DNA from 4 places in the Modestobacter marinus genome. Region 4 is predicted to be linked to each of the others. Evidence: riboswitches for the same ligand, from Rfam matches in the RefSeq annotation. Region 4 holds a riboswitch; each other region holds the start of a gene.

Region 1 (7,430 bases), 270 kb from region 4:
GTCCTCGAGCTGCCGGACCAGGGCGCCCACGTCGTGCTGGCCCACCTGCGCGCCGGGTCGCTGCGGGTGCGCGCCGGCGACCGGGTCGCGACCGGCCAGCAGCTGGCCGAGTGCGGCAACTCGGGTAACTCGACCCAGCCGCACGTGCACGTCCAGGCCATGGACGCCGCCGACCCGTTCACCGCGCGCGGGCTGCCGCTGGCCTTCCGCGACCACCGGTGCTGGCCCCGGGACGGCGGTCCGCCGGTCACCGTCGAGCTGGGTGTGCCCGAGGAGGCGGCGGTGGTCGAGCCGCTGTGACGGCGGCTCACCAGCTGCCGCCGCCGCCTCCCCCGGCCGCGCCGCCCACGTAGGTCGCACCCGTGCCACTGCCCGCGCTCGCCGGCGGGGAGAGCGCCGGGTTCTGCGGGGAGGAGAACGCCAGCAGCGCCGGCCACACGGCCACGTGTCCGGCGCCGTCGGCCGGCCGGTACCAGGTCGGGGTGGTGCCGGGACCGGCCGCCTGGGCCCGGGCCGTCCACTCTTCCGCGACGCCGAGGGCCACCGCGTGCGGCAGGTGCCGGAGCCGCAGGTCGGTGCGCGCGGGGCCAGCGAGTTGCTCGAGGTCGGCCACCCATGGGGCGTCCGAGGCGGCGAGGTGGTCCCGGAACGCGGCCGCCCGCTCGTGCACCTCGGCGCCCTCGGGGGTGCGCTGCGGCATCCGCCCGGCCAGCCCGAGCAGGACCAGCCCGGCGAGGACGACGCCGCTGCCGGCCAGCGCCCAGGTGCTGGTGGCGGCCAGGACGACGGTCAGCACGACGCCGGCGACGAGCACCCCGGCGCCGAGGACGTACCAGCGGCGCCGGACCGCGGCGGGGTCGGCGCGGAACCAGCCACGCTCCACCACGTCCTGGTACATCGCCGCACAGGCTCGGCTCTCCACGGCCGTGAACCGCGACTGCAGGTCCGACAGCCGCACGACCGCACCGTCGGCGAAGACGTCGTCGAGCAGCTGCCGCTCGTAGGGCCGCAGACCTCGCGGGTCGGCCGGTGTGCGGACCAGCCGCCAGTCCGACGGGACCCCGTCGTCGTCCGGCCCGTCGTCGTCCTGTCCGCCGTCACCCTGCTCGGCGTCGTCCGGGTCGTCCGGGTCGGTCTCCTCGATCCGCAGCTGCCCGCGGACCGCCAGGTCCAGCAGCGTGGCGATGACCTCGTGCCGCTGGGCGCGGCCGTCCAGCACGGTGCCCAGCTCGGCCGGGCGGGCGTCGTGCGGCGGGGTGAGCTGAGGCGCGCCCGGCCCGGGCGCCCGCGCCGGTCGGCCGCGGCGGGCGCGGAGCAGGGCGGGGACGACGAGGGCGAGGAGCGCGCCGACGGCCAGGCCCGCGGTCGTCGGGGTGGCGCGGAAGGCCTGCGCCGGGCTGAACGTCTCCTCCAGCACCGGCTCCGCACCGGCGAAGGTGCCCGCCGGGTAGGTGCCGCTCACCGTCACGCCCTCCCCCGGCGCCAGCCCGGTGGCCTGGGCGCGCAGGTCCCCGCTCGCGGTGCGATCCACCGGGCACGCGGTCCGGGAGTCGTCCGCGCCGACCGCGCAGTCGCCGCCGACGGGCCCTGCGGGAGCGGACAGCTGGACGTCGACCTCGTCGATCGGCACGTCCCAGCCGGTCCCGACGGCGTTCCAGGCCAGCCGGTCGCCGTCGTCCCCCGGGTCGGCGACCCCGTCGACCCGGTAGCTCAGCACGTAGGTGTGCCGGCCGGTGACCTCGGTGTCCTCGTCGCCGACCCGGACGGTCAGCACGCCGTCCTCGCTGGTGACCTCCGTGTCGGCGGGCGCGCCCGTGGGGCTCTGCACCGTGACGTCGCTGATCGGGTACAGCCGGTCGCGGGTCTGCTCGTACGGGGCCCGCTCCGGGATGAGGCGCTCGATCCCGTGGCGTTCGGAGTCGGCGAAGTCGTAGGCGATCGTCTCCTCGACCTGCAGCGAGCCGTCTTCGGCGGCGACCAGGTCGACCTCGTAGGAGCGGATCGCCTCCTCCGGCCCGCCGTCCGTGCAGCCGGCCAGCAGCAGCGCCGGGAAGACGAGCCCGGCCAGGCCCGCACGCCGTCCGTCCGCACCCATGTCGCACCGTCCTCACATCTCGACCGTCTGCCGGACCGTTCCGCGGCGGTGCACCTGGTGCCCCGAGCCGCGGCGACTGGCCGGTGGCCAGATCCGACCTGGCCGCCGCTCCCGGGATCCGACGTAGCCTCGGTCGGGTGAGTCTCGCACCGGCACCGGCCCTCAGCCTGGACCACCGCTTCGCCCGTGAGCTGCCGGAGATGGCCGTCGCCTGGCAGGCCGACGAAGCCCCCGAGCCGCAGCTGCTCGCGCTCAACGAGCCGCTGGCGGCCGAGCTCGGTCTCGACCCGGCCGCCTTGCGGACCCCCGAGGGGCTGCAGCTGCTGGTCGGCACCGCCGTCCCGGCCGGGGCCACCCCCGTGGCCCAGGGCTACGCCGGGCACCAGTTCGGCGGTTTCGTCCCGCGGCTCGGCGACGGCCGGGCGCTGCTGCTCGGTGAGCTGACCGACGCCGACGGCCGGCTGCGCGACCTGCACCTCAAGGGCTCCGGGCGCACGCCGTTCGCCCGCGGCGGCGACGGGCTGGCCGCGGTCGGCCCGATGCTGCGCGAGTACGTGATCAGCGAGGCGATGCACGCCCTCGGCATCCCCACCACCCGTTCGCTCGCCGTCGTCTCCACCGGGCGCGCGGTGCGCCGGGAGACCCTGCTGCCCGGCGCCGTCCTCGCCCGGGTGGCGAGCAGCCACCTGCGCGTGGGCAGCTTCCAGTACGCCCGGGTCAGCGGCGAGCCCGAGCTGCTGCGCCGGCTGGCCGACCACGCGATCAGCCGGCACCACCCCGAGGGCGCGCAGGCCGAGGACCCGTACCTCGCGCTGTTCGCCGCGGTGGTCACCGCGCAGGCGGAGCTGGTGGCCCGGTGGATGCAGGTGGGCTTCGTGCACGGGGTGATGAACACCGACAACATGACCATCTCCGGCGAGACCATCGACTACGGGCCGTGCGCCTTCCTGGAGGCCCACGACCCGGCCACGGTCTACAGCTCCATCGACACCGGCGGGCGCTACGCCTACGGCAACCAGCCGATCGTCGCCGAGTGGGACCTGGCCCGGCTCGCCGAGGCGATGCTGCCGCTGTTCGCCGAGGAGCAGGAGCGGGCGATCGAGCTCGCGGTCGAGGCGCTGGGGCGCTTCCGGCCGCAGTACGACGCGGCCTGGTCGGCCGGGATGCGGGCCAAGCTGGGCCTCCCCGACGGCCTGGAGGACGCGGTGGCCGCGCCGCTGGTCGAGGAGTTCCTCGCGCTGCTGCAGGCCGGCCACGTCGACCACACGTCCGCGTTCCGCCTGCTCGGCGCCGCCGCCCGCGGTGACGTCGACCCGGTGCGCAACCTGTTCCTCGACCTGGCCACCTTCGACGCGTGGGCGGAGCGCTGGCGCGCGCTGGCCCCGGACGCCGACGGCATGGACCGGGTGAACCCGGTGTACGTCCCGCGCAACCACCTCGTCGAGGAGGCGCTCAGCGCGGCGACCGCGGGCGACCTGGCGCCGCTGGGCCCCCTGCTGGACGCCGTGACCCACCCGTACACCGAGCGACCGGACCTGGCGCGGTACGCCGCCCCCGCCCCCGCCGACTTCGGCGCCACCTACCAGACCTTCTGCGGCACCTGACCCCCCACCCCCCACCACCAAAATGGCCATTTTGGTGGTCAGGTGCCGGTCGTCAGCCGGGCGAGTTCGACGACGGCGGCGACCAGTTGGTCGCCGTCCAGCAGGACGGCGTCGTTGTGGTCGGCGCCGCGTGCCTCGACCGTGCGGTGCAGCTGCCCGGCGGCAGCGGCCACCGCTTTGCTCTGCTCCGGCGGCACGATCGAGTCGGCGGTGCCGAGGACGACGGTGGTGGGCACCTCGACCCGGGCGACCTGCTCGGCCACCGGGTAGCGGTCGCGCAGCAGCAGCCGGACCGGCAGGAACGGATAGTGCTCGCGGCCGACCGCGGCCAGGTCGACGAACGGCGAGCGCAGGACCAGTCCGGCCGGCGGGTGCGCCACGGCCAGCTCGGTGACGACGGCGGCGCCCAGGCTCTCCCCGTAGTAGAGCAGCCGGTTCGCAGAGACCCCGCCCTCGGCCAGCAGCCAGTCCCGCGCCGCACGGACGTCCAGCGCCAGCCCGGCCTCGGTCGGGCTGCCCGGGTTGCCGCCGTACCCGCGGTAGTCGAACAGCAGCACCGCCAGTCCAGCGGCCGACAGAGCCCGAGCCAGCGGTGCCCGGACAGCGCGGTGACCGCCGTTGCCGTTGGCCACCAGCACCGCGGGGGCGTCGGCCGTCGGGCCGGGCACGAACCAGGCACCGAGGGCCAGCCCGTCGGCGGTGGTCAGCTCGACGTCCCGACTACCGGGGACGGCGTCGGCGGCGGCCGGGACGGGACCGTCGTCGGGCAGGTAGATCAGGCGGCGCTGGAACGTCCAGAGCAGGCCGACCACCACGACCAGGACGATGACACCGATGAGCGCGGCCCGGAGCACCGACCGCAACACGACCCCATCGTCGTCGTCCTGGGCCGCCCCGGCCAGCGCCAAGGTCGCCTAGCGGTAGTTGACGTGCGGGTGGTCGAAGTGGTTCGCCGTCACGCTGCCCCGGTCCTCCATCTGCTTCCAGGAGCCGCCGGGCGAGGAGAGCATCCGCTGCTCCCAGATGATGTAGTCCACGCCGAGCTCGGCCCAGTTCGCGATGTGGTAGGCGACGATCGCGTCGCCGAGCGCGGAGTCGGACATGACCATGTAGTCCACCGCCAGCCCCGACGGGTGACCGTGCGGGTCGGCGGCGCTGGGCCGGGTGCCGCCCAGAGTGATCGAGCCGGCGCCGGGCACGTTGCTGACCACGGCGTTCGCGGCGGCCTGCGCCTGCGGCTTGATCGGGCCGGCGGTGTTGTTGATCTTCGCGATCGTGGACACCGCGGTACCGGCCGCTGCGGCTGCGGGCTGGGCCGCGGCACTGGCCCGCGCCGGAGCCGGCTTCGCGGCGGCCGCCTGGGCCTCGGCGGCGGCCGCGGCCTCGGCGGCGACGCGAGCCGCCTCTGCCTCCGCGGCGGCTGCGGCCTCGGCCTCGGCGGCCACGCGGGCGGCCTCGGCCTCCGCGGCCTGCTGGTCGAGCACGGCCTGGTCGGCTGCCACCTGCGCCTGCTGGGCGGCGGTCTGCTCGGCCTCCCGGGTGGCCCGGCTGGCCGCGAGCTCCTCGAGCGGCCGGAGGTCCTCGACCCCGTCCACGGCGTTGGACCCGGCGGCCAGGCCCAGCTGCTCGGCGACGCTGACCGGCTCGGACGCCACGGGGTCCGCCTGGGCCGCCGGACCGACTCCGACGACGACGTTGACCAGGACGGCCCCGGCCGCCGCGACACCCAGGTAGAGCCCGGGGCGGCGGATGCCGGCCGGCGAACGCCGGTGGCTGGCGGAGCGGGAGGTGGTGGTGCGGGCGCGCATGGGCAGGAGTGCTCCGTACAGGTGTCTTCCGATGGCCGCCTACCAGGTCAGCTGACGGGTTCGGGCGGGAAGCAGCCCTACCCGCTCCGGACGGTTGCCCGGAGGCGGGATTCACCCCAGTGGTGCGGTGGGTCCCCGGCTCGCCCCGGAGGGCGACTCGGCGGCGTCCGGTCGGGCTCCCCGGGCGGGGACGTGGCGACCGACTGGACCGAGCCAACGTAGCTGCGTGATCGAATCGTGACAATCCGCCCCGGGCAGTTCATCGGGTGATGCTCCTCGCGTTGCCCACCGGTCACACCCGTCCCGTACGTCTCCACCGGCGCGTCCGGTCAGGGCTCGGACAGGTCCACGACCGACCGGCTCCCGCTGCCCGCCGCCGTGGCCGCCCAGGCCTCCTGGACCCGCGCCAGCGGCAGGACGGCGTGCTCCACCCGGAGCTGCCCGGCCGCGGCGTGCCGCAGCACCGCGGTGAGCGCGGCGGCCCGCTGCTCGCCGGTGAGCGCGTTGTTCGTGTAGCCGAGGACGTCGATGCTGCGGCTGCGCAGCACGGCGGAGGAGAACTCGGCGGCGTCCCCGGCCGCGCCACCCAGGTTGACCAGCCGCCCCCCGGGCGCCAGTACCGAGCAGGCCGCCGCGGCCACGGCACCGAACACCGGGTCGACGACGAGGTCGACGTCGGAGCCGACCGCCTGCCGGATCCGCGCGGCCAGGTCGTCGCCGTCCCCGGTCAGGACGACGTCCTCGGCGCCGGCCCGGCGAGCCCGGTCGGCCGCGGAGGCCGACCGGCAGACCCCGACCACCCGCGAGGCCCCGAGCGCGCGGGCGGCCCCCAGCGCGGCCTGGCCGACCGCGCCGCCGGCACCGAGCACCAGCACCCGCTCCCCCGGCCGGAGGCGCCCCCGCCAGGTCAGCGCCATCCAGCCGGCCACCGCCGAGAGACCCAGTGCCGCCACGACCGGGTCGGGCAGGTCCCCGGCGAGCGGGACGACGTCGGCGTCCGGCACGGCGCAGAGCTCACCCAGGCTGCCGTCGCCCGGGCTCATCCCCGCCGAGGTGGCGAACCAGACCCGGGTCCCGGGGGCCAGCAGCCCCGACGACACCACGACCCCGACCCCCTGCACCCCGGGGACGTAGGGCACAGCCGGGCGGCCGAAGTACGACGTCCCGGAGGCGCAGAGCAGGTCCAGCGGCACGACCGGGGCGGCGGTCACCCGGACCAGGGTCTGCCCCTTCCCGGGCACCGGGTCCGGGTGCTCCGCCAGGGTCGGCGGCGCACCCGGCTCGGTCAGGACGGCGGCGCGCACCGGCTCAGGTCGCGATGTCGGGGTACGGCATGGAGATGTGCTCCATCGCCCTGCCGTAGGCGCGCTGGTACTCCATCGGCCCGTGGTCGCGCTCGAACATCGCGATGAACAGCGTGAGCGTCAGGAAGGGGTGCGCGCCCATCTGGAACAGCGCGACGTGGTCGTGCTCGGCCAGCGCGCGGCGCTCATCGTCGGTGAAGGCCAGCCAGGTGGTCTTCTCGGCGGGGATGCAGTTGAGCATGGTGTTGGCCATCTCCTGCTCCCACCAGGTGACCGTGCCGGCCGGGTCCTCCCGGTACCGCTCGGTCAGCTCGGGGTCGCGGTCGACGGTGAACAGGAACTTGTCCAGCAGGTACTTGCTCATGCCGACACCCCGCTGCCGCTCGGGACCCCGTTGGGGTACCAGGTGAAGTAGGCCTCCATGGTGTGGAACAGGTCGAGGGTGTCGACGTGGTCGGCCTTCGCGCCCTCGCCGGCCACGCCCATCATCAGCATGAAGTCCATGAACCCGTGGGTGGCGTTGCCCGGGTGGTGCAGGGACTCCAGGGACACCTCGGCCAGGCAGCCCTCGATGTCCCCGCTGGCGATCCACTCGACGGCCTTGCGGTCGAACTCCGGG
Region 2 (7,430 bases), on a different contig from region 4:
TCGTCCGGTTCGAGCGCCAGCTCGTCGCCCACGACGTCACCGTGGTCAAGGTCCTCCTGCACCTGTCGCCGTGGGAGCAGAAGCAGCGCCTGCTGGCCCGGCTCGACGACTCCAGCAAGCGCTGGAAGTTCGACCCCGCCGACCTCGACGAGCGGGCCCGCTGGCCGCAGTACCAGCAGGCCCACGAGGCGGCCCTGGAGCGCACCGACACCGACACCGCGCCGTGGTACGTCGTCCCGGCCGACCGGAAGTGGTACCGGAACTGGGCGGTCGGCCGGCTGCTGCTGGAGACGCTGACCGAGCTGCAGCCCCGGCTGCCCGAGCTGGCCTGGGACGTCGACGAGCAGCGCGACCGGCTGATCGAGGAGCACCCGATCAGCTGCTGAGCGGTGTCCCGCGGTCCAGGCGCTCGTCGAGGGCCTGGGTGAACAGCCAGCCGCCGATCAGCACGAACTGGAGCAGGAACAGCCAGAACCCGATGGCGATCACCCCGCCGACCACGGTGAGCCCCCCGAACGGGGCGCCGAGGTCGAGCGGCAGGGCCAGGAAGAGCACGAAGCCCTGCAGGAAGCCGGACAGGCAGGCCGCGGTGAACAGTGCCCCGGAGACCACGGCCCGCCAGCCCAGCCGGCCGGCCGCGATCACCCGGAAGATCCACACCAGCGGCAGGGTGAGCGCGAACAGCACCGAGTAGTAGCCGGTGGCGAACCCGCCGACCGCGGCGCCGAACCCGGGTGACTCGGCCAGGTGCGCGAGCACCCCGCCGGCCAGCAGCAACGGGTACAGCAGCAGGGGTGCCAGCACCAGCAGCGGCAGGGCCAGCGCCCGTCCCCGCCAGGCGGTGAACCGGTCGTGGGCGGGGCTGAACCGCAGCAACGCCCGGCGCAGCCCCTCGCCGTACAGCGAGATCGGCAGCAGGGTGAGCAGGGCGCCGACGACGCTCAGCCCGGTGCCCGCCTCGGCCAGCCGCTCCACCGCCCGCGGGGCACCCAGCGCGCCGGGCAGCACGTCGGACAGCCGCCCGACGAGCTCCCGCACCTGGTCGGCACCGGCCACCCAGCTGGTGAGCCCCAGGGAGAGCACGAGCGCCGGGACGACGGCGATCCCCGCGTAGAAGGTCAGGCCGGCGGCGATCAGCGCGGTGTCCCGGTTGCGCAGCCGGGCCCGCATCGCCCGCAGCAGGCCGCGCGCCTCCTCAGCCACCCGCACCGGGACCATCTGACCAGGTCGGGGCCGACGCCGCTCGTCGGCGCGCCCGCCGCCGTGGACCGGGGTCAGGCGCTGTTGGCCACCAGGAGCATGTAGGAGAACACCACCACCAGGATGAGCACGAACGTGCCGACGATCAGCAGGCGCGCACGGTTCTTCGGCAACCGGCCCTGCCCGGTGCGGTCCGGGCGGTCGTCGGGTCCCTGGCTCATCGGTCCTCCTGGTCGTCGGGTGGTCACCGGTCCGGTGGGTCCCCTCGGCGGGCCGGCTCGGGCGAGCAGGCTGCTGTGTCCTGCCTGCCCACTTCCGCCGGTGCTCACGCCTGCCGGTGCGGCCCACTCCGCTCAGTGGCCGCCGAGCAGGTGCTGGGCCGCGGCGAAGCCGCCCAGTCCACTGACCGCACCGCCGCGCACGGTGCCGCCGGAGGAGGCGGCGACCACCCGGGGGTGCGCCGTCGCCACGCCCCAGGTGCCGACGGCGGCCGGGTCGGGCGCCACCGGCCAGGCGAGGTCGCCGTGGAAGATGTGGCCGCCCGGCATCGCCAGCGCTGCCTCCACGTCCAGCGGTGAGGACGCCTGCAGGCACGGCCGCCCGTCACCGTCGGTGGCCAGGCAGTCGGCCAGCGGCTCGGTCAGATGGGCGTCCAGCTGGGCCACCACCCGCCGTACCGCCTCGGCCCGGGTGCCGGCGTCGTCGGCGGCGTACAGCTCGGCCGGCGTGTGCAGCCCGAACAGGGTCAGGGTGTGCAGCCCGGTGTCGCCGACGATCGACGGGTCGGTGAGCGAGTGGCAGTACACCTCGAAGGGGATCACCTCGGGCAGCCGGCCGGCCGCGGCCTGCGCGTACGCGGCGTCGAGCTGGGAGGCCGCCTCGTCGACGTGCACGGTGCCGCTGAAGACCCGGCGGGGGTCGGCGCCGGACCGCAGCCCGGGCAGCCGGCGCAGCACCATGTTGACCTTCAGCTGCGACCCCGACGGCCGCGGCGCCGGGGCAGCGCCCAGCAGGTCGTCGAGCACGGCCGGGGCCGCGCCGCTGACCAGGTGCCCGGCGTCGGCCGCGTGCGCCGTCCCGTCCCCGTCGGTCCAGTGCACCGTGACGCCGTCGGCCCGGGTCTCGACCGCGGTGACCTCGGCGCGGGTGAGCAGCGCCGCCCCGGCCGCCCGTGCCGCATCGGCGAGGGCGCCGCTGACCGCGCCCATGCCACCGACCGGGACCCGCCAGCGGCCCGTGCCGTTGCCGATGAGGTGGTAGAGGAAGCACCGGCCGGCCAGCCCGTCCGCGGCGTGCAGGTCGGCGGAGGTGCCGATCAGCCCGTCGGTGAGCGCGATGCCCCGGACGTCGTCGTCGGTGAGGTGGTCGGCGACGACGTCGGCCAGCGGCCGTTCGCGCAGGTCGTGCCAGAGGCCCGGGTCCCGCAGCCGGGCATCGAGCGCCGCCTCGCTGGGCAGCGGAGCGGTCAGGGTGGGGGCCAGGTCCTCGGCCAGGGTGGTCAGCCGGCCGTAGAACCGCTGCCAGCCGGCGAACTCGGCGTCCGAGCCGGTGAGGGCGCGGAAGGAGGCCGCCGTCTCCGGCCCCTCCTCCCGCTCGACCAGCAGGCCGGTGGCTGCGCCCCCGCGGCGCAGCGGCGTGTAGGAGGCGACGGCGCGGTCGACCAGGGTGATCGGCAGCGCCAGGTCGGCGACGATCCGGTCGGGCAGCAGGCTGACCAGGTAGGAGTACGCCGACAGCCGGACGTCGACCCCCGGGAAGACCCGCTCGCTGACCGCGGCGCCGCCGAGCACGGCCCGCCGCTCCAGCACGAGCACCGACCAGCCCGCGCGGGCCAGGTAGGCGGCGGCGACCAGCCCGTTGTGGCCGCCACCGGCCACGATCGCGTCGTACCGGGCCGCGGTGCTCACGCCAGCTCGCGGGCGAAGAAGACGGCGTGGGGGTCGTCGGCGTCGACGTAGTGCCCGAACGCCTCGACGGGTGTGTAGCCGGCCGAGGTGTACAGCCCGACCGCCTCCGGCTGCCGGACCCCCGTCTCCAGGCGCACCGTCGTCCACCCGCGGCGCAGCGCCTCGGCCTCCAGGCCGGCGAGCAGCAGCCGGGAGACGCCCCGGCCGCGGGCCGGCGGGACGACGTACATGCGCTTGACCTCGGCCTCGGTGTCGCCGAGCGGGCGCAGGGCACCGCAGCCGATCGGCGTGCCGTCGTCGTCCCGGGCGAGGAGGACGACGGCGACGTCGGCGGCGGAGGGCGGCACCCCCGGCTCGCCCACGCCGCCGTAGCGGGCCCGCAGCTCGACCTGCTGGGCGGCGGTCAGCGCGGAGACGTCCGGGTCGTCCCAGGAGGCGGTGGAGAGGGTCGGCACCGGGTCATCCTGGCGCGCCGTCGTCCACCCGCTGCAGCAGCCCCCAGACGAACCGGGCCCGCACCCCGCCCGGGAGGTGCACCTCGTAGCGGCTCGGGACCCCGGGGTCGACACCGGTGGCGCCGGGGAGGGCCAGGACGTCGTCCACCACGTGCTCCCACACGCGCAGGGCACCCGGTGCCGCGGCGGGCACCGGTGAGCCGGGTGCACGCACCAGCTGCTCGTGGAGCACGGCGCCGTCCGGGCCACCCAGCACCTCCCACCGCAGGTGCGGCCACAGCGGCAGCGGCCACCGCTGGACGAGGAGGTCGACGTCACCGAACCGGCGGTGTTCCCGCTCGGCCGGGGGACCGAGCACCGCAGCCCGCAGGGCGACCCCGCGCGGTGCTCGCTCTGTGTGATGGAGGGCGCGCCATCGGCGGTGTGCGGCGCGGGCCTCGGCCCGGTCGGAGCCGAGTCGGGGCAGTGCCTCGGCGACCAGGTCGGGTCGCGTGTCGGCCATGCGACGGAGCAGCACGAGACAGAACTCCCGCCGCGCCAAGCCCTGCACCCGGCGAGCCTGTCACGCTCGGTGAGCGTGTTGGAGCACACGCCAGGAGTTTCTCCACAAATTGGCCTCAGCCGTTTGTCACGAGCACATAACGCACGTACGGTCACCAGCGGTCCTGACGGGCAGCGCAGTCGCCCACCCGGGTGACGACCGACGGGACCGCCGCCGAACCACATGGCTCGCAGCGACACTCGCGGGCTCGTGGACCGGGGACCCACCGCAGCACTGGGGTGAAGCTCCGCACGGCCCGTCCGCGGGCCCGAGGAGCCGGGCGACTTCCCGCCCGAACCCGTCAGCTAACTCGGTAGGCGGCAGGTGGAAGAAAGGACACACCCGCCGAACATGGCGAGTTCGCACACCTCTGTCCGTCGTGGCCTCACCGGCCGACGGGCCCTGTTCACCCTGATCGCCGTGGGTGGCCTGACTCTTGCTCCGCTGCCCGCCCTGGCGGCTCCTGAAACACCCACCACCTCCCAGGAGGCGGCCGAGCTCATCGCCGCCCGCGGTCACGACCTCGAGGTCGTCACCGAGAAGATGCACGAAGCGACCGACGTGCTGACCGGCATGAAGGCCGCCTCGGACGCCGCCGCCGCCGAGCTCGTCGCCGCCGAGGCAGCCGTGGTCGAGGCCCGTGACCACGTGCGCCAGGTGGCCCGCAGCGCCTTCACCGGTGAGCAGCTCTCCTCGCTGCAGGCCATGCTCACCAGCTCCTCCGCCGACGAGATGCTCGACCGGATGGGCACGCTGGACAGCATCGCCGGGCACAACAACGAGGTGCTCGGGACGGCTCAGCAGGCCAGCGTCGCCGCCGACGAGGCGAAGGTCGCGGCCGAGAAGGCCGCCGCCGACGCCGAGGCGCAGGTCGCCGAGGTCGCTGCGCAGCAGGCCGACCTGAACGCGCAGATCGCCGAGTACCAGGCCGAGTACGACCGGCTCTCCGCCGAGGAGCGCGAGCGCGCCCGGATCCTGGCCGAGCAGCAGCATGCGGCCGAGGCCGCGGCAGCCGCCGCAGCCGCAGCCGAGCGCGAGGCCGCGGCAGCCGCCGCGGCCGAGCGGAACTCCCAGCCGGCCTCGCGCGCCGAGCGCAGCGCCCCCGCCGCCGCTCCGTCCGCGTCCAGCTCCGCGGCCCCGGCCCCCGCGCCGGCCCCGGCTCCGGTCGTGGCCAGCAGCGGTGCTGCCGCCACCGCGGTGAACACCGCGATGGCCCAGCGTGGCAAGCCCTACGTCTGGGGTGCCACCGGCCCGAACTCCTACGACTGCTCCGGGCTGGTGAAGTACTCTTACGCATCGGCGGGGGTCAACCTCCCCCGCAGCAGCAGCCAGCAGGCACAGGCCGGCCGTGCGGTCTCCCGCGGGGAGCTGCAGCCGGGCGACCTGATCGCCTTCTACTCGCCGGTCAGCCACATCGGCATCTACATCGGCGGCGGCCAGATGGTCCACGCGCCGACGTCCGGTGACGTGGTCAAGGTCGCCAGCATCGACGCCATGGGCCCGATCACCGCCATGCGCCGGGTCGCCGGCTGACAGCTGCACCACCCTCCGCCGGTGCCCCGGTCGCCTGACGGCGGCCGGGGCACCGGTGCGTCCGGGCCCGGTGGCGACGATCACGTGAGCGTGGGTGCCGACGCCCCGTCCCGCCGGGCACGATGAGGAGCACCCCACCCTCCGCCCCACCCCCGAGGAGAACCGTGCCCGCCGCACTGACCGACCCCGCGAGGGTCGCCCGCGTCTTCCGCGCCGTCGCCATCGCCGAGGCCGTCTCCTGGGTGCTGCTGCTGGCCGGCATGTTCGTCAAGCGGGTGCTGGACGCCTCGGAGCTGGGCGTGCAGGTCTTCGGCCCGGTCCACGGCGCGGTCTTCGTCGCCTACGTCGTCGTCGCCCTGCTGGCCTGGCGGGTGCTCCGCTGGACGCCGGTCACCGCGCTGCTCGCGCTGGCCGCCTCCCTCCCGCCGCTGGTGACCATCTGGTTCGAGCGCTGGGCCCGGCGCACCGGCCGGCTGCCGCTCGACGCCACCACGCCCGTCCGGGTCGGCTGAGCCCGCGATGGCCACCCCCGTCCTGCCCGCCACCGCCCGCACGCTGCTGGCCCGCACCGCCCGGGTCCAGCGGGACGGCCGGGCGCCCAGCCTGGTCGCGGGCGTCGTCCGGGACGGCGGGCTGGCCTGGTCGGCCGGTCGCGGCGACGTCGCCGAGCCGCACGCCGACGTGCAGTACCGGCTGGGCTCGATCAGCAAGACGGTGACGGCCCTGGTCGTGCTCCGGCTGCGCGACGAGGGCCGCCTCGGGCTCGACGACCTGCTCGAGGAGCACGTCCCCGGCACCCCCTTCGGGGAGCGCACCGTGGGGCACCTGCTCTCCCACCTCGCCGGGGCCAGCTCGGAGAGCCCGGGCGGCTGGTGGGAGCGCGTCCCCGGCGGGTCGCTCGCCGAGCTGCGGCTGACCGACGACGACGTCGTCCTGGGCAGTGCGCGGCGGTTCCACTACTCGAACCTCGGGTTCGGGCTGCTCGGTGAGCTGGTCGCCCGGCACCGTGGGCGGTCCTGGGTCGAGGTGGTGCGGGACGAGGTCCTGCTGCCGCTGGGCATGGAGCGCACCACCCCGCGGCCCACCGGCCGGGCGGCGCAGGGCGCGGCGGTGCACCCGTGGGCCGACGTCGTCCTGCCCGAGCCCGAGCACGACGCCGGGGTGATGGCCGCGGCCGGCCAGCTGTGGGCGACGCTGGCCGACCTCGGCCGGTTCGCCGCCTTCCTGCTCGGCGACACCGGCGGCGTGCTCTCGCCGGCGACGCTGGAGGAGATGACCGTGCCGGCCGGGGTCGACTCCTCCTCCCCCGGGTGGTCGGCCTACGGGCTCGGCGTGCAGGTGCTGCGGGTCGACGGGCACACCCTCGTCGGGCACGGCGGCTCGATGCCGGGCTTCTTGGCCGGGGTCTTCGTCGACCGGTCCGAGCAGGCCGGCGGGGTCATGCTGGCCAACACGACCAGTGGGCTCGACCCGCTGGTGCCCGGGCTGCTGGCCGACCTGCGGGCCGCCGAGCCCCGGGTGGTCGAGGCCTGGGAGCCGTCCCCGTCGCCGCTGCCGCTGGACCTGCTCGGCGTGTGGTTCTGGGGGCCGGCCCCGCTGGTGCTGCGCGCGCAGTCGGGTGGCCTGCTCCACCTGGGCCCGCTGCCCGGCCGGCCGGGACGGGCCAGCCGGTTCGCCCCCCGCGCGGACGGGACCTGGGTCGGGCTGGACGGCTACTACGCCGGCGAGACGCTGCGCATCGCCCCGGACCACCTGGACCTGGCGACGTTCGTGCTCACCCGCACCCCCTACGAC
Region 3 (7,430 bases), on a different contig from region 4:
AGGGACTGGCTGGTGCCGTTGACCACCAGCAGTGGCTCGCCGTCGCCGTACTCCTGGACGGCGACGGCGATGTCGCCGACCTGCACGGTGCGTGGCGGGTGGGTCGTCGGTGTGCTCAACGGGACTCCCGTGCTCGGGTCGAGGGGTGACCTGGAGCACACCACATGCCGGCGACGGTCGGGAGGCCCGGCGCGATGGACGGTGACGTGAGCTGCACCCGGCGGTGCCGGCAGGGCGACCGGGAGCCCCGGACCCGCCGGCACGACCACGCAGTCGAACGGGAGCTGCTGCCGGCAGCCGACCTGGAGGGCGGCGCGCTGGTCTGCTCCTGACGACCGTGCACCGCCTGCCGCCGGTCAGGCGTGCAGCGCTCCGGTGAACAGCTCGCGACCGACGTCGACCTGTCGGCATCGCTCGTTACGTTGGCTCAGCATCCGCACAGCCGCCCCGTCCGGGGTGGCTGACGAGCTGGGGGAGAACAGAGTGCGCAGACGGACGACGGTGACGGTCGCGGCAGCGGTGCTGGCGATGACCTTCGGGGCGGTGACCCCCGCGGCGGCCGGCCAGGGGGGCCACGACGACGGCCACGGTGGCGGGTGGGGCCACGGGCCCGGCAACGGGCACGGCAACGGGCACGGCAACGGGCACGGCAAGGGGAAGAGCCTCGAGCTGACCATGCTCGCCACCACCGACCTGCACGGCCGCGTGCAGGACTGGGACTACTTCCGCGACGCGCCGTACACCGAGCGCTCCGGGGACGCGACGGGCCTGGCCCGGGTGTCGTCGGTGGTCGACTCGGTGCGCGCGGAGAAGGGCGCGGACAGCGTCTTCGTCGTCGACAACGGCGACTTCCTGCAGGGCACGCCGCTCACCTACCTGGCCGCCCAGCAGTCGCCGGAGGCCGAGCACCCGATGGCGGCGGCCTACGACGTCATCGGCTACGACGCCCAGGTCGTCGGCAACCACGAGTTCAACTACGGCCTGGACACCCTGGCCGGCTACGTCGACGACGTCGACCACCCGGTGCTCGGTGCCAACGTCATCGACGTCGCCACCGGTGAGCCGTACCTGCCGCCGTACACGCTGCAGGAGATGAAGGTGCGCGGCGCGAAGCCGGTCACCGTCGGCATCATCGGCCTGACCACGCCCGGCTCCGCGATCTGGGACCGCAACAACGTCGAGGGCCAGGTCGAGTTCCGCGACATGGTCGAGACGGCGCAGCAGTGGGTGCCGGTCGTCGCGGAGCAGGCCGACGTCGTCGTCGTCCTCGCGCACGCCGGGGTCGGCGGGACGTCGTCCTACGACGACCCGGCCGTGGGCACGGAGAACCCCTCCGACGTCATCGCCCGGACGGTGCCCGGCATCGACGCCATGGTCGTCGGCCACACGCACCGCGACGCCCCGTCCCAGATCGTGGTCAACGAGGTCACCGGCGAGGAGGTGCTGCTCACCCAGCCCTACCGCTGGGGCGGCACGGTCAGCCAGGTCGACTTCGAGCTGACCAAGACCCGCGGCCAGTGGGACGTCACCAATGCCACGGCCACCGCGCTGCGCACCAAGGACTACCCGGAGGACCCCGAGGTCCTCGCCGTCACCGACGAGGCGCACCAGGCGACGGTCGACTACGTCAACCAGGTCGTGGCCACCTCCACCGAGGAGCTGACCACGCTGACCAGCCGGTACGAGGACACGCCGATCCTCGACTTCATCCAGCAGGTGCAGACCGAGACCGTGGACGCCGCGCTCGAGGGCACCGACCGGGCTGACCTGCCGGTGCTGTCGATCGCCGCCCCGTTCAGCCGGGAGGCGGTCTTCCCGCAGGGCGAGGTCACCATCCGGGACATCGCCGGGCTCTACGTCTTCGACAACACCCTCGAGGCGGTCGAGCTCACCGGCGCCCAGGTGCGCGACTACCTGGAGGAGTCGGCGAGCTACTTCACCCAGGTGCCGGCCACCGGCGACGTCGACCCCGAGACGATCACCAACGCCGACGGGACGCCGGACTACAACTACGACGTGCTCTCCGGCGTCGACTACGACCTGGACGTCTCCCGGCAGGTCGGCGAGCGGGTCACCCGGCTGGAGATCGACGGTGAGCCGGTGGCCGACGACGCCCGGTTCGTCGTCGCGGTGAACAACTACCGGCGCTCCGGCGGTGGCGGGTTCCCGCACATCTCCACGGCGCCGGTGGTCTACAACGAGCAGCTGGAGATCCGCCAGCTGCTCATCGAGTGGGCGCAGGAGCGCGGCGTCATCGACCCGGCCGACTTCTACGTGGAGAACTGGCAGCTCGTCCGCGACGGCGAGCCGCTGCTCGGCTGACCCTCCTCGACCGACGAACGCCCCGCTCCCCGGATGGGGGGCGGGGCGTTCTCGTGTTCCCGGCGTGCCGGACGACGTCCGCCCCGCTCCCGCGGACCGGCGCGGGGCGGACGTCGCGAGCGGGTCAGACCAGACGACGCGCGGAGTTGTAGCCCCACATGGAGTCGACGGCGATGGTGCGGACGACGTCCCCTGCGGTCGGCGCGTGCACCATCAGGCCGTTGCCGATGTAGATGCCGACGTGGCCCACCGGGTCGTAGAAGAAGACCAGGTCACCGGGCTGCAGGTCGGCGCGGGCCACGGGCACGCCCATCGTCGACTGCATGCGGGAGGAGTGCGGCAGCGCGATGCCGGCCGCCGCGAAGGAGTACTGCGTCAGCCCCGAGCAGTCGTAGACGTTCGGGCCGGCCCCGGCCCAGACGTAGGGCTTGCCCTGCTGGGCGAGCGCCGTGTCGACGACGATCTGGGCGGCGGCGTTGGGAGCGGCGACCGGGGCCACCGGTGCCGGGGCGGGTGCTGCGATGGGCGCTCCGCCGCCGCCGACCGAGGCCTGGGCGGCCATCGGGGTGAGGGCGACGCCCGCGCTGGCGAACAGCGCGACCAGTGCCCGGCGACCGGAACGGGAGGGACGGCGGGCAGGGGACGTGCGAGTGGTCGTCATGGACGACGGGTTCTCCTTGTTCTCCTCAACCGCCTACCGAGTTAGCTGACGGGTTCGGGCGGGGAACTCGCCCGGCGCTCCGGCACTCGCGTGCCGTCGCGCTTCACCCCAGAACTGCGGTGGGTCCCCGGTCCGGGTGTCCGCGGCGACGTTGCGGCGGTTGCCCGGTTCGGCGGTGCTCGCCGGTGTCACCGTGTGTGGCGACTCAGGGGCCGGCGGGCGCGGTTGACGGTAGGGGCGTCATGGAACTGTCACAAAGTGCTGCGCGTCGGAGTTCCGACACCCCGTGGAGCTGCAACACGCCCGGCCGGGATCGGCGACTCGCCGACGTGACGTCGGGCAACGTCGGAGCGGGGTAGGAGCTCGATCACCGTGATCGGCTGATTCCCGCCGGTGCACCGAATTCCGGCGGTGCGGCGGGTGCGCACGGTGCGTGTCCGCCGCGCTACCACCGGCCGCGGCTGGTGGCGCCTCGCCGGCGGCTGCGGCAGGTGTTCGTCGCTGGCTGGCTTTCACCACGTCCACTCGGAGCGTGGAGCGCGCGTTGCCATGTCCCGCATGGCAGCCGAGCCGCCTGTCGACGGCTCGCTCCGGCCTGGCTGGGCCCTTCCGCCCAACCCGGCGCCGGTGAGGGTGTCGGTACATCGCGTGTGGTCGTTGGGCGTCTGTCGTTGGCCGTCTCGACCTGCTTCAGTCACGTCCACCCGAGGGAGTCAAGAACATCCCAACATCTGTGGACGGGCGCCTGACCTGCGGATTCGCGTTGTGCGGACCCCTCAGAGGCGATAAGATTCGTACACACGTTCGAACGGGTCGGGAGGTGTTCGGTGAGCGAGTTGATCTCCGCGCTGGATGCCCTAGGCGCCGATGACCTGCACGCCCTGACCGACGGCCAGGTGCTGGACCGGACGGCCATGTTGGTGCAGGTGGTGAACCGCGCGTCGGCGGAGTTGACCCGCACCGTGCGGTGTGCGGACGCCACGCAGGCCGCCGAGCACGACGGGCTGAAGTCCATGCGGTCCTGGCTGATCGGGCACGCACGGCTCGCGCCGGCCGAGGCCTCGCGGATCCTGCGATCCGGGCGGGCCCTGGAGCACTTCCCGACGCTGGCGGCCGGGTTCGCCGAGGGTCAGGTGACCCCCGAGCAGGTCGACGTGGTGGCCAAGAAGGTCGGCCCGGTCGAGGCCGCCCGCGCCGGGGAGCAGGGCATCGACCTGGCGGCGTTCGATGAGGTGTGGACTCAGGTGGCGATGGGCTCACCGCACCAGTCGCTGGTCGCCGCGGTGCAGGCCTTCGAGGACGCCTTGGACCCCGACGGGCCGGAGCCAGACCCCACCGAGGAGCGGCGGCTCACGATCGCCACGCACGCCGATGGTTCGATCACCGGCCGGTTCGACCTGGACGCGACCGGCGGGGAGAAGGTCAAGGCCGCGATCGAGTCGATCGTGCAGGCCAACCGCCCGCAGGGTGATGAGCGGACCCGGGCGCAGCAGAACGCCGACGCGCTGGTGCAGTTGGCGGACAACCAGCTCGCCGCGGGGAGCCTGCCCACGCTGCGCACCGTCAAGCCGCACGTCGTGGTCGGCATCGACATCGAGGACCTGGTCGACCCGGCCACCGGCGCCGGGGCGGCGGAGCTGGGGTTCGGGGCGACGATCTCCGCCGCCCGCGCCCGCTACCTGGCGTGTGACGGGAGCATCTCCCGGATCGTGATGGGTCCCGACGGCATCCCGCTGGACCTGGGCCGGGACCACCGGGTGGTCACCCCGGGGCTGCGCAGGGCCGTGGAACGCCGGGACAAGAGCTGCGTGTTCGCCGGCTGTGGTGCACCGACCCACTGGTGCGATGTGCACCACCTGATCCACTGGCTGCACGGCGGTGAGACGTCGTTGAGCAACTCGGCCCTGTTGTGCGAACGGCACCACACCAAGGTCCACCACGGGTTCCGGGTCGAACGAGATCCCGACGGCCGGTGGCGGACCTGGCGTCCCGACGACACCGAGATCCTCATCGGCCCACCGCTGTAGGGCTGTGGGTGTGGCATGCCGCTGGCCCGCCGTCCGACCGACGGAGGGTCCAGCGGGCTGCGCGGGGCTGGGCAGCTGTTGCGCCGACCGGGACGAGAGCTGGAGCAGGGACCGGGGGAGAGCGGGCGGGAGCAGCTGCGGGACGTCGGCCCGGCGCAGCTCGGGGACGAGCGCGCCGGAGCAGCCCTGGTGGGGGCGGAGCAGTGCCAGAGAAGGCGTCCGCGCTTGGGCAGGTCACCCGGCGGCGGGCTGCTCCAGAGCCTCCTGCACCACGGCGCTCGGGGGGACGGGAGGAGTGGCGACCGCGAGCAGGTCCGCATCGCCGTCGGCCACCGCGGTCAGCCACTGGCCGGCGCTCTGCCGGGCGATCCGGCCGGCCCGCACCGCCTGGGCGAGCGCCAGCTCCAGCGGCGGCATCAACACCGGGTGCCGCCGGCGGTGGCCGAAGACGGCGAGCGTCTGCTGGAACAGGTCGTCGCGGGTCATCCCGGCCACCGACCGGCACAGCGCCACCATCGCGTTGCCGATCTCCTCCGGCGGGACGTGCTCCAGCGCCCGGTCGGTGCTCGTCGCCTGCCGCCGGAACGTCGTCCACGTGGCCGGGTCCAGGGGAGTCCGGTCCGTGGTCGGCGGCCACAGGAACTCCGCACCCGGCTCGGGCAGCAGCGCCAGGATCGACTCCATCCGCGCCGCGTTCACCCGCGGCACCCCGAACGCCGCCGCCGTCCGCCGGGCCAGCCGCTCCCGGTGGATCGGACCCTCCGCCCGGATCCCCGCCGCCAGCACCCGCCGCACCAGCCGGGCCGCCTCCGGGTTCGCCAGCTGCCGCAGCATCTGCGGCTCGCCCACCGGCTTCGGCGTCCACGGCCGGAACGGCACCTCACCGGCCAGCAACGCCGGCGTCACCACCGGGTGCGCCGCGCAGCGCACCGGCTCCGCCGTCGACACCTCGTCCTCCACGTCCGGCGCGTCCGGGTCGAAGGGGTCGATCTCCTCCTGCGGCTCGGCGACGTCGGCGACCGGGGCCGGCAGCGGGGGCAGCAGTGGCTCCACTGGAGCAGCACCCGCCACCGCGGCGACCAGTCGGTCGACCACCGCCTCGCACTCGGCCAGCCACTCCGGCAGCCACACCCGCTCCACCGCCGGCCACCCCCGCAGCTCCGCCAGCTCCAGGTACGCCAGCTCCCGGTCCACCGGCGCACGCCCCGCCCAGCCCGGCCCGTCCAGCAGCACCGCCAGCACCGGACGCTCCGGCGCCTCCGGCCGGGCGACGGTCAGGTCGACCCGGAACGGGGAGAGCCCGACGTCGGTGCGCACCACGAGTCCGCGGCCGCGCAGCGCCGCGGCGACGTCCTCCCGGTGCGGGTCCCGCACCGCTCTCGACGTCCGCGGGACGGCGTCCGGGCCGCGCCGCGCCAGCTCCAGGTAGGTCCGCAGCCGGCGCACCCCCGGTTGCGTCGTCGTCGCCGGCCGCAGCAGCGACGGCGCGAACGACGCGAAGACCACCACCTGACGGCGGGCCCGGCTCACCGCCACGGTCAGCCGGCGCTCACCGCCGGCCCGGTTCAGCGGCCCGAGGTCCAGCGGCAGGCAGCCGCGCTCGTCGGCCGCGCACCCCAGCGACAGCAGGACGACGTCGGCCTCCTCGCCCTGGGCCGCCTCGACCTCCCGCACCCGCAGCGCGCCGCGGTCCAGCGCCTCGGCCGCCCGGTCCCGCCCCGCCCGCAGCAGGCCCTCGATCAGCCGGCGCTGCGGTCCGTGCAGCGTCACCACGGCCACCGAGGGCACCGCGTCCGCCGAGGCCGCGAACCGCTGCCGCAGCTCGGCGACCACCGCCTCCGCCTCGGCCGGGTTCGTCCCGCGCTGCTCGCCCGCCCGCAGGAAGACGCCGTCCACCTGCACCAGCGAGATGGCCGGCCCGGCCGGCGGGCCCGGCACCGTCGTCAGCCGGGAGTCGAACGCCAGGGCGTTGACGAACGCGACCAGCGACTCGTCGGCGCTGCGGTGGTGCCAGGTCAGCTCCCGCCGCGGGACCCCGGCGCGCAGGCACGCGGCGAGCAGCCCCTCGTCGGGGGCCTCGTCGACCGCGGCGCGCGGCGGCAGCTGCTGGCGGTCGCCGACCACCACCGCCGCGCGCGCCCGGCCCAGGGCACCCAGCGCATCGGCGACCCGCAGTGACGACGCGTCCTCGATCACCACCAGGTCGAACGAGCCGGCGGTCGGGGGCAGGAACCGGGCGACGGCGTCCGGGGTGGCCAGCACCGCACGGGTCCGGTCGCCCTCGGCGAGGGCGGCAGCCGCCTGCGCGCGGGTCGCCGTGGAGACCGCGAGCGCCCGCTGGACCGCCTCCTCCGCGGCCCGCGCGTCGGGGACGGCGAGCCCGCCGGCCGCCGAGCGCTCGGCGAACGACGCCTCGGCCA
Region 4 (7,430 bases):
GACGGTCCACACGCCCTCGCCCTCCAGCACGAACCGGAAGGCCGACTGCGAGTGCCGGTGCTCGGGAGCGTGCTCGCGCGGGCCGAGGTACTGGATGGCAGCCCACAGCGTCGGGGTGGTGTACGGATCGCCGGGCAGCCCCGGGTTGCCCAGGCTGATCGCCCGCCGCTCCCCGCCCCGTCCGACCGGCACGAGCTCTGCACTGCGCGCCGCCAGCGGGTACAGCTCGGCCCACCGCCAGCGGTGCGGGACCGCCGTCGGCCGCGGGGTGGAGGGCATGAGCCCCTCCCTCGTCGTCCACAGCGGGGTCATCCCCACGGCGTCGAGGTCCCGGTACAGCTCGGCGAGCCGGGCCTGGTGCGCGGGGCTGTCGAAGTCCGGCGGTGCAGCGGCCGGGTGGTCCAGTGCGGTCACAACGGGTCTCCTCCGGGGGTCTGCCCGAGCGAGGGGCGGGCACCGGGCCGCGTGGCCGGGCCCGTCACCAGGGGCGAACGGGACGCTAGGACGACGTTCGGGGCTGCTCAACGAACGGCCGACACCGTTCGGCTCTGCCGAACGCCGCCATCGGGCCGAGGAACGTCCCGCCCGCGGCCGAACTCATACCTACCGAATGCTCGGTAAGGCGCTAGGGTGGGCCAGGTCACTCCCTCCCTCCGCACCAGCGCCCGCGCCGGCGCCGGCTCGACCGAACGGATCCCATGACGCACACCCCGGCCCGCGCCCACCTGGACCTCGCCGACGCGCTGGCGGCGCTGACCCTCGAGGAGAAGGTGCAGCTGCTCACCGGCCGCGACTTCTGGACCACCTGGCCCATCGAGCGGATCGGACTGCGTCGCATCCTGGTCTCCGACGGCCCCTCCGGGGTCCGCGGCGAGGTCTGGGACGAGCGCGACCCGTCGCTGAACCTGCCGTCGGCCACCGCGCTGGCCGCTTCCTGGGACCCCGACATCGCCCGCCGCTACGGCGCCGCCGCCGCGGTCGAGGCCCGGCGCAAGGGCGTCGACGTCGTGCTCGGCCCGACGATCAACCTGCACCGCTCCCCCGTCGGCGGCCGGCACTTCGAGGCCTTCAGCGAGGACCCGGTGCTCACCGGCGAGCTCGCCGCCGCCTACGTCACCGGCGTGCAGGACAACGGGGTCGGCGCGACGCCGAAGCACTACGTGGCCAACGACTTCGAGACCGACCGCTTCACCGCCGACGTCCGGGCCGACGAGCGCACGCTGCGCGAGCTGTACCTGCTGGCGTTCGAGAAGTCGGTCACCGAGGCCCACGCCTGGGTGGTGATGAGCGCCTACAACTCCGTCAACGGCGCCACGGTCACCGAGAACGAGCTGCTGGAGACCCCGCTGAACAGCGAGTGGGGGTTCGACGGCGTGGTGATCAGCGACTGGACGGCGGTCCGCAGCCTGGCGTCCGCGACGGCGTCGCAGGACCTGGTGATGCCCGGCCCGGACGGGCCGTGGGGCGATGCGCTGGTCGCCGCGGTCCGCGCCGGGGAGATCGCCGAGGACGTCGTCGACCGCAAGGTGCTGCGCATCCTGACCCTGGCCCAGCGGGTCGGGGCGCTGGGCGACTCGTCCCCCGCGGAGCCGGTCTGGGTGGAGGACGGCATCGCGTTCACCCGCGAGGCGGCCGTCGAGGGCACCGTGCTGCTGGAGAACCGGGGCGACCTGCCCTGGGACGCCGCTGCGCTGCGCTCGGTCGCGGTCATCGGCAACAACGCGGCGGCCGCCCGCACCCAGGGCGGCGGCAGCGCCACCGTCGTCCCCGAGTCCACGGTCTCCCCGCTGGACGGCCTGCGGGCCGCGCTCCCCGGCGTGGACGTCGGCTACTCCCTCGGCGCGGTCGTGCAGAACGGGGTCGTCGAGCTGCCGCTGGGCCAGCTGACCAACCCGGTCAGCGGCACACCGGGGCTGCGCGCCCGGTTCCTGGCCGCCGACGGCACCGAGCTGTTCGGCGAGGACCGCCGGGCGAGCGACCTCGTGTACTTCGGCGGCGACGCGCCCATCGAGGCAGCCGCCAGCTACGAGCTGACCACCCGCTGGACCCCCACCGAGTCGGGCACGGTGCGGCTCGGGTGCGCCCTGGTGGGCCGGGCGCAGGTCCACGTCGACGGCGAGCTGCTGCTCGACGAGACCCTCATCCCGGTCGGCACCGACCTCGGCGCGGCGTTCCTGAGCCCGCCGACCGCGTCGACAGAGGTGCGGCTGACCGCCGGCACCCCCCTGGACGTCCGGCTGGTCCTCGACCTCGGCGACCGCGTCGGCTTCAACTCCCGCGCGATGTCCCTGCGGCTGGGCACCGAGCCCGCCGACGCCGACCCCGACGCCCTGATCGCCGAGGCCGCCCGCGCCGCGGCCGCCGCCGACGTGGCGCTGGTGGTCGTCGGCACGAACTCGGTGGTGGAGTCCGAGGGCTACGACCGGGAGTCCCTGGCCCTGCCGGGCCGGCAGGACGACCTCGTCCGCGCCGTCGTCGCGGCCAACCCGCGCACCGTCGTGCTGGTCAACGCCGGGGCCCCGGTGCTGATGCCCTGGCGGGAGGAGGTCGCTGCCCTGCTGGTCGGCTGGTTCGGCGGGCAGGAGTTCGGGAACGCGGTCGCCGACGTCCTGCTGGGGCTGGCCGAGCCGGGCGGGCGACTGCCGACCACCTGGCCGGCGTCCGAGGCCGACGTGCCGGTGCTCGACTGCACGCCGGTCGACGGGGTCGTCGAGTACGCCGAGGGGGTCCACATCGGATACCGCGCCTGGCTGCGCGCCGGCGCCGCACCGGCGTACTGGTTCGGCAGCGGGCGGGGCTACACGACCTTCGAGCTGACCGGTGGCGACGCCCCGACCGTGGCCGCGCCCGGCGAGACGGTGACCGTGACGGTCGAGGTGACCAACACCGGCGAGCACGACGGCAAGGAGGTGGTGCAGGTCTACGCCGAGCGGCCGGACTCCGTCGTGGACCGTCCGGTGCGGTGGCTGGTCGGTTCGGCCGCCGTGCGCGTCCCCGCCGGGCAGGCCGCGCGGGTCGACGTCGCGGTGGACACCCGGTACCTGGCGCACTGGGCCGACGGCTGGCAGTACGAGTCCGGGCCCTTCCGCCTCCGCGCCGGCACCTCGGCCGTGATGCTGCCCTGCGAGTGGACCGTGCAGCTGCACGGCTGACCGGGAGGACCCGGCTGCTCCCCTCCGGGAGCAGCCGGGCGCCGCGCCGCCACGTCCCACCTCGGCTCAGGAGCGCACGATCCGCCCGGGGCTGTTCAGTGGGCGCTGGTCGCGTGGCGCCGCACCCGGCGGTCGAAGCGGTCCCGCCGGCCACCCAGCGGCCGGCCGAGGTAGCGGCCCAGCACGACCCCGGCGGCCAGCGCCAGGCCGATCGCCGCCGCCCCCACGAGCGCGTTCACCCCACTCCCCACGTCGCCCTCCACGACCACCGCGAAGAGCCCCCGGTAGATCGCCAGCCCGGGCAGCAGCGGGACGATGCCGCAGACCGCGACGAGCAGCGGCGGGATGCGCAGCCGATCGGTGAGCGTCTCACCACAGAAGCCGACCACGACGGCCGCCGCCGCGCTCGCCACCGCCTCACCGGCACCGGACGCGGCCGCCACCGACGACGTCGTCCACGCCAGCGCGCCGGCCACCGTGGCCACCGCGATCGCGACCGGGCGGGCGTGCGAGGCCAGCGCCCAGGACGCGGCCATCCCGGCCGCCGCGACCAGCGCCACGACGGAGGGCACGGTCGACGTCCCGGGGTCCAGCACCCGCAGCGGCACCTCCGCCCGCTGCGCCAGGTCCAGCACGGCGGCGATGCCGACGACGATGCCGGTGGTCAACGTGAGCACCTCGAAGGCCCGGGCCGCGGCGGTGACCGGGAACCCGCTGATCGCGTCCTCCGCGGCGCCCACGAAGGAGAGGCCGGCCAGGAGGACCACGATCCCGGCGGCGACGACCAGCGAGGTGCGCACCTCGACCTCGCCGACGACGAGGAGGACGGCGGCCCCGGTGGCCACCGCCGCGCCGGCGACCTGCTGGAAGAACATCGGGAGCCCGCGCCGGTCGAGCGCCCGGATGGTCAGCTCGATGGCGGCCGTCGTGACCGCCGCGACCAGGGCCACCAGCCAGCCGCCACCGAGCAGGACGGCGACGCACGCCGCCACACCCGACCAGCCCAGTGCGTGGATCGGCCGACGGTAGGGGTGCGGCGCGGACAGGACGTCGTCCAGCTGGCGGTGCGCCTCCTCCAGGCCCAGGCCTGCCGTCTTGAGCTCCGCCGCCAGGTCGGTGATGCCCTGGAGCCGGGTGTAGTCCAGACCCCGCGGCCGCACGATGCGCATCAGCATGATCGGCGGGACGTCGTCCGGGTCGTAGCTGATCGTCAGCGAGGTGAACGTGATGTCGACCTGGCAGTCGGTGAGCCCGTAGCCCGCCGCCACGCGCAGCACCGTTGCGGTGACGTCGGCGGCCGAGGCACCGACCGCCATCATCGACTCCCCGATGCGCAGGGCCAGGCCGAGCGCCGAGCGCGCGGTGCCCGCGTCGACCCGGCTGGGCTGGGCCCGGAGGGCCAGCGGTGCCGTCGGCGGACCGGACCCGGAGATCGCCTTCCGCGCCCGGTCCGGCAGGCGCGCGAACCGCCGGCTGCGGTCCTGGGTCACGGGGTTCATCACGGTCAGGTTACGGAGCGGCGCGGCAGGCGGGCCGCTCCCCGACCACGGTCGGGCCGTGGCCTTCCCCACAGCGCGCCCGCACCCCGCAGGCGCGGTGCCCCGAGGCGGGGTGCATGGCCCATCGCGTGGCCGGAACCGGTGCCGGACACGCGCTCGGCGCCCCTCGATCCGCCCCGGACGGCGTGCCGTCGGCGGCACGCCGAGGACGTGACGATCGTCACGGAGACAGCCCACCTGCCCGTCCATAACGTTCCGGTCACGCCGACATCGTGGGCGTGGCGCCGGTCCGCTCAACCCTGCCTGCCGGCCGCCATCCAGGACTCTCAGGGCAGGGGTGGGGGACCCACTACACCCGGCGCGCCGACACATCGGTGGGCGCGCCTCGGGGTGAAGCCGGCACCGCCGGCCGGGCACCGATCGCCCGAACCCGACAGCTAACCCCTCCGGCGGTGATCGGAGATCACTCATGCCCAAGCACAGCCCGTCCCGCTTCGTCCGCCTCCCGGTCGTCGCGGGCGCCTCCCTCGTCACGCTCGGCCTCCTCAGCACCCCGGCCCTGGCCCACACCACCCCGGCACCCGAGGCCTCCCCCGCCCAGGTGGACCGGCACACCGCCGAGCAGGGCGACCCGGCCGCGGCGGGGAACCGGCACTCCTGGCGGGAGCTCTACCAGCGCCACATCGCCGCCTTCGGCGGCGGGGACACCGGGGCGCTGACCCCGGGGCAGCTGCGGTTCCTGCTCGGCTCGGAGGACGGTCCTGTCCCGACCGCCCCGGCACCCGAGATCGCCCCGGAGGTCGTCGCGGCACCTGAGGCCACCCCGGCACCGGAGGTCGTCGCGGCACCCGAGGTCGTCGCTCCGGCCCCCGAGGTCATCGCGGTACCCGAGGTCGTCGTCCCGGCACCGGAGGTCGTCGTCCCCGAGGTCGTCGTGCCGGAGGTCGTCGTGCCGGAGGTCGTCGTGCCGGAGGTCGTCGTGCCGGAGGTCGTCGTGGCCCCGGCGCCCGCCCCGGCACCGGTCCCCGCAGTCGTCGTCGCCGCGCCGTCGGGGCAGGCCCAGATCACCAACAGCGCGGGTCCCGTGCAGCCGCGGGCCCAGGCCGCCGCGGACGCCGTCGTGCGCGACGTCCCGGGCGCCGCCGGCATCACCATCGGTGGGACGCGGGCCAGCGCGACCGACCCGAACGGCCACCCCTCCGGCCGGGCACTGGACTACATGGTGATGTCCGACGCCGCGCTCGGGGACGCCATCGTCGCCTACCACATCGCCAACTGGGACACCCTCGGCGTGGAGTACGTCATCTGGCAGCAGCGCATCCTCACCTCGCCGACCGGTTCCTGGAGCCCGATGGCTGACCGCGGGAGCCCGACGGCCAACCACATGGACCACCCGCACGTGAACTACCTGGCGGGCTGAGCCTCCCGGCTCCGCTCCACCGGGAACCCACGGTGCCCCTCTGCCCGCGTGCAGGCAGGGGGGCACCGTGCTGTCCGCCCCCGGAGGGCCGCCGACGGTCTCCGGTCGTCCGCATGGGATGGTCGGGTCAGCGCCCACCGCCACGGAACGGAGCGCCACGGCTCGGCAGCGTCGAGGTCGACGGCGCGGGGCCCGTGGACCCGACGGGGTGGCACGGTGGACGTCGCGGCGATCAGCACCCGGCGCCGGTCGGGGTCGCCCGCCGGTGGGCCCGGCGGAGCTGACGTCACGCCGGTGCCCGGACGACGACGAGGGATCATGTCCACGACCGACTCAGCACCACGCAGCTCCGGGCGTCGCCGCGTGCGGCGGACCGTGGCCCTGACCACCCGGCCGGCGAAGCGGCGGACGAGCGGCTGGCCGCGGCGCCAGCGCAGCGCCCGGGCGGTGGCCCGGGCCTGGCTGGGGCGCATGGTGGAAGGACGGATCCGCCGGAAGGGCATCGACCTCTCCGAGCTGGCCTTCTTCCCGGAGAGCGCCCGGCTCCCCCTGCTGCGGCACGGCGTGGACCCGGTCCCCGAGCTCGCCGCGCTGCGCGCCCGCTGCCCGGTGGAGCGGCTCGACCTGCCGATGGGGCTGACGGCCCACCTGGTGACCGGGTACGAGCAGGCCCGCACCGTCCTGAGCGACCGTGACTCCTACAGCAACGACATCCGGCACCTGTTCGGTGACGCCGGGCCGGGGTCGACGGCCGACGTCGGCGGCCTGGGCTTCACCGACGCGCCGCTGCACACCCGGCTGCGCAAGCTGGTGGCCCCCGAGTTCACACGCCGCCGGCTGGACCGGCTGGAGCCCACGGTCGAGGCGATCGTCACCCGCCGGCTGGACGAGCTCGCCGCCGCCGGGTCACCGGCGGACCTGGCCGAGCACGTCTCCTGGCGGGTCCCCATGGACGTGATCTGCGGGTTGCTGGGGCTGGACGACGCCGACCACGAGGCCTTCGTGCGGCTGGGCACCCAGCGCTTCGACGCGACCGGCGGTGCGGCCGCGGCCCTCGGCGCGGTGTCCGAGCAGAAGCGGATCCTCCTGGACGTGGTGGCCCGGCAGCGGACGGCGCCCGGGGACGGCCTGATCGGGCGCATCCTGCAGGCCGAGGGCGACGGCATCTCCGACGACGACCTCGCCGGTCTGGTCGACGGGATCGTCACCGGCGGCTACGAGACCACCGCCAGCTCCCTCTCCCTGGGCACCATGGTGCTGCTGCGCGACCCCGGGCACGCCGCCCTCCTCCGGAACGGCTCACCGGCCGACGTCGACGGCGTGGTGGAGGAGCTGCTGCGCTACCTGTCGGTGGTCCAG

The links. A riboswitch is a leader RNA that binds a small molecule or an ion and turns the genes downstream of it on or off. The one in region 4 is predicted to bind cyclic di-AMP.
Region 1: linked by a shared signal. The riboswitch ahead of FB380_RS16855 (VldE C-terminal domain-containing protein) and the one ahead of FB380_RS18125 (VldE C-terminal domain-containing protein) in region 4 are both predicted to bind cyclic di-AMP.
Region 2: linked by a shared signal. The riboswitch ahead of FB380_RS08325 (C40 family peptidase) and the one ahead of FB380_RS18125 (VldE C-terminal domain-containing protein) in region 4 are both predicted to bind cyclic di-AMP.
Region 3: linked by a shared signal. The riboswitch ahead of FB380_RS13800 (C40 family peptidase) and the one ahead of FB380_RS18125 (VldE C-terminal domain-containing protein) in region 4 are both predicted to bind cyclic di-AMP.

What each region holds. Positions count from the first base shown of each region.
Region 1 is NZ_JAAMPA010000002.1:178,710-186,139, reverse strand. It holds gene FB380_RS16875 (M23 family metallopeptidase) at 1-300, shown strand, start outside; gene FB380_RS16870 (DUF2207 domain-containing protein) at 308-2,095, opposite strand; gene FB380_RS16865 (protein adenylyltransferase SelO) at 2,233-3,699, shown strand; gene FB380_RS16860 (alpha/beta hydrolase) at 3,738-4,565, opposite strand; gene FB380_RS16855 (VldE C-terminal domain-containing protein) at 4,614-5,507, opposite strand; cyclic di-AMP (ydaO/yuaA leader) riboswitch at 5,529-5,680, opposite strand; gene FB380_RS25550 (quinone oxidoreductase family protein) at 5,837-6,811, opposite strand; gene FB380_RS16845 (hypothetical protein) at 6,816-7,175, opposite strand; gene FB380_RS16840 (DODA-type extradiol aromatic ring-opening family dioxygenase) at 7,172-7,430, opposite strand, start outside.
Region 2 is NZ_JAAMPA010000001.1:1,760,412-1,767,841, forward strand. It holds gene FB380_RS08295 (PPK2 family polyphosphate kinase) at 1-386, shown strand, start outside; gene FB380_RS08300 (YhjD/YihY/BrkB family envelope integrity protein) at 376-1,203, opposite strand; gene FB380_RS08305 (hypothetical protein) at 1,275-1,421, opposite strand; gene FB380_RS08310 (phytoene desaturase family protein) at 1,554-3,107, opposite strand; gene FB380_RS24595 (GNAT family N-acetyltransferase) at 3,104-3,562, opposite strand; gene FB380_RS24600 (hypothetical protein) at 3,567-4,064, opposite strand; cyclic di-AMP (ydaO/yuaA leader) riboswitch at 4,266-4,438, shown strand; gene FB380_RS08325 (C40 family peptidase) at 4,455-5,636, shown strand; gene FB380_RS08330 (DUF3817 domain-containing protein) at 5,801-6,148, shown strand; gene FB380_RS08335 (serine hydrolase domain-containing protein) at 6,156-7,430, shown strand, end outside.
Region 3 is NZ_JAAMPA010000001.1:2,918,162-2,925,591, forward strand. It holds gene FB380_RS13790 (alpha/beta fold hydrolase) at 1-119, opposite strand, end outside; gene FB380_RS25510 (hypothetical protein) at 207-332, shown strand; gene FB380_RS13795 (bifunctional metallophosphatase/5'-nucleotidase) at 484-2,322, shown strand; gene FB380_RS13800 (C40 family peptidase) at 2,447-2,983, opposite strand; cyclic di-AMP (ydaO/yuaA leader) riboswitch at 3,000-3,152, opposite strand; gene FB380_RS13805 (HNH endonuclease signature motif containing protein) at 3,811-5,010, shown strand; gene FB380_RS13810 (DUF3320 domain-containing protein) at 5,245-7,430, opposite strand, start outside.
Region 4 is NZ_JAAMPA010000002.1:447,987-455,416, forward strand. It holds gene FB380_RS18110 (cupin domain-containing protein) at 1-414, opposite strand, end outside; gene FB380_RS18115 (glycoside hydrolase family 3 protein) at 699-3,152, shown strand; gene FB380_RS18120 (threonine/serine exporter family protein) at 3,248-4,651, opposite strand; cyclic di-AMP (ydaO/yuaA leader) riboswitch at 5,003-5,118, shown strand; gene FB380_RS18125 (VldE C-terminal domain-containing protein) at 5,121-6,071, shown strand; gene FB380_RS18130 (cytochrome P450) at 6,390-7,430, shown strand, end outside.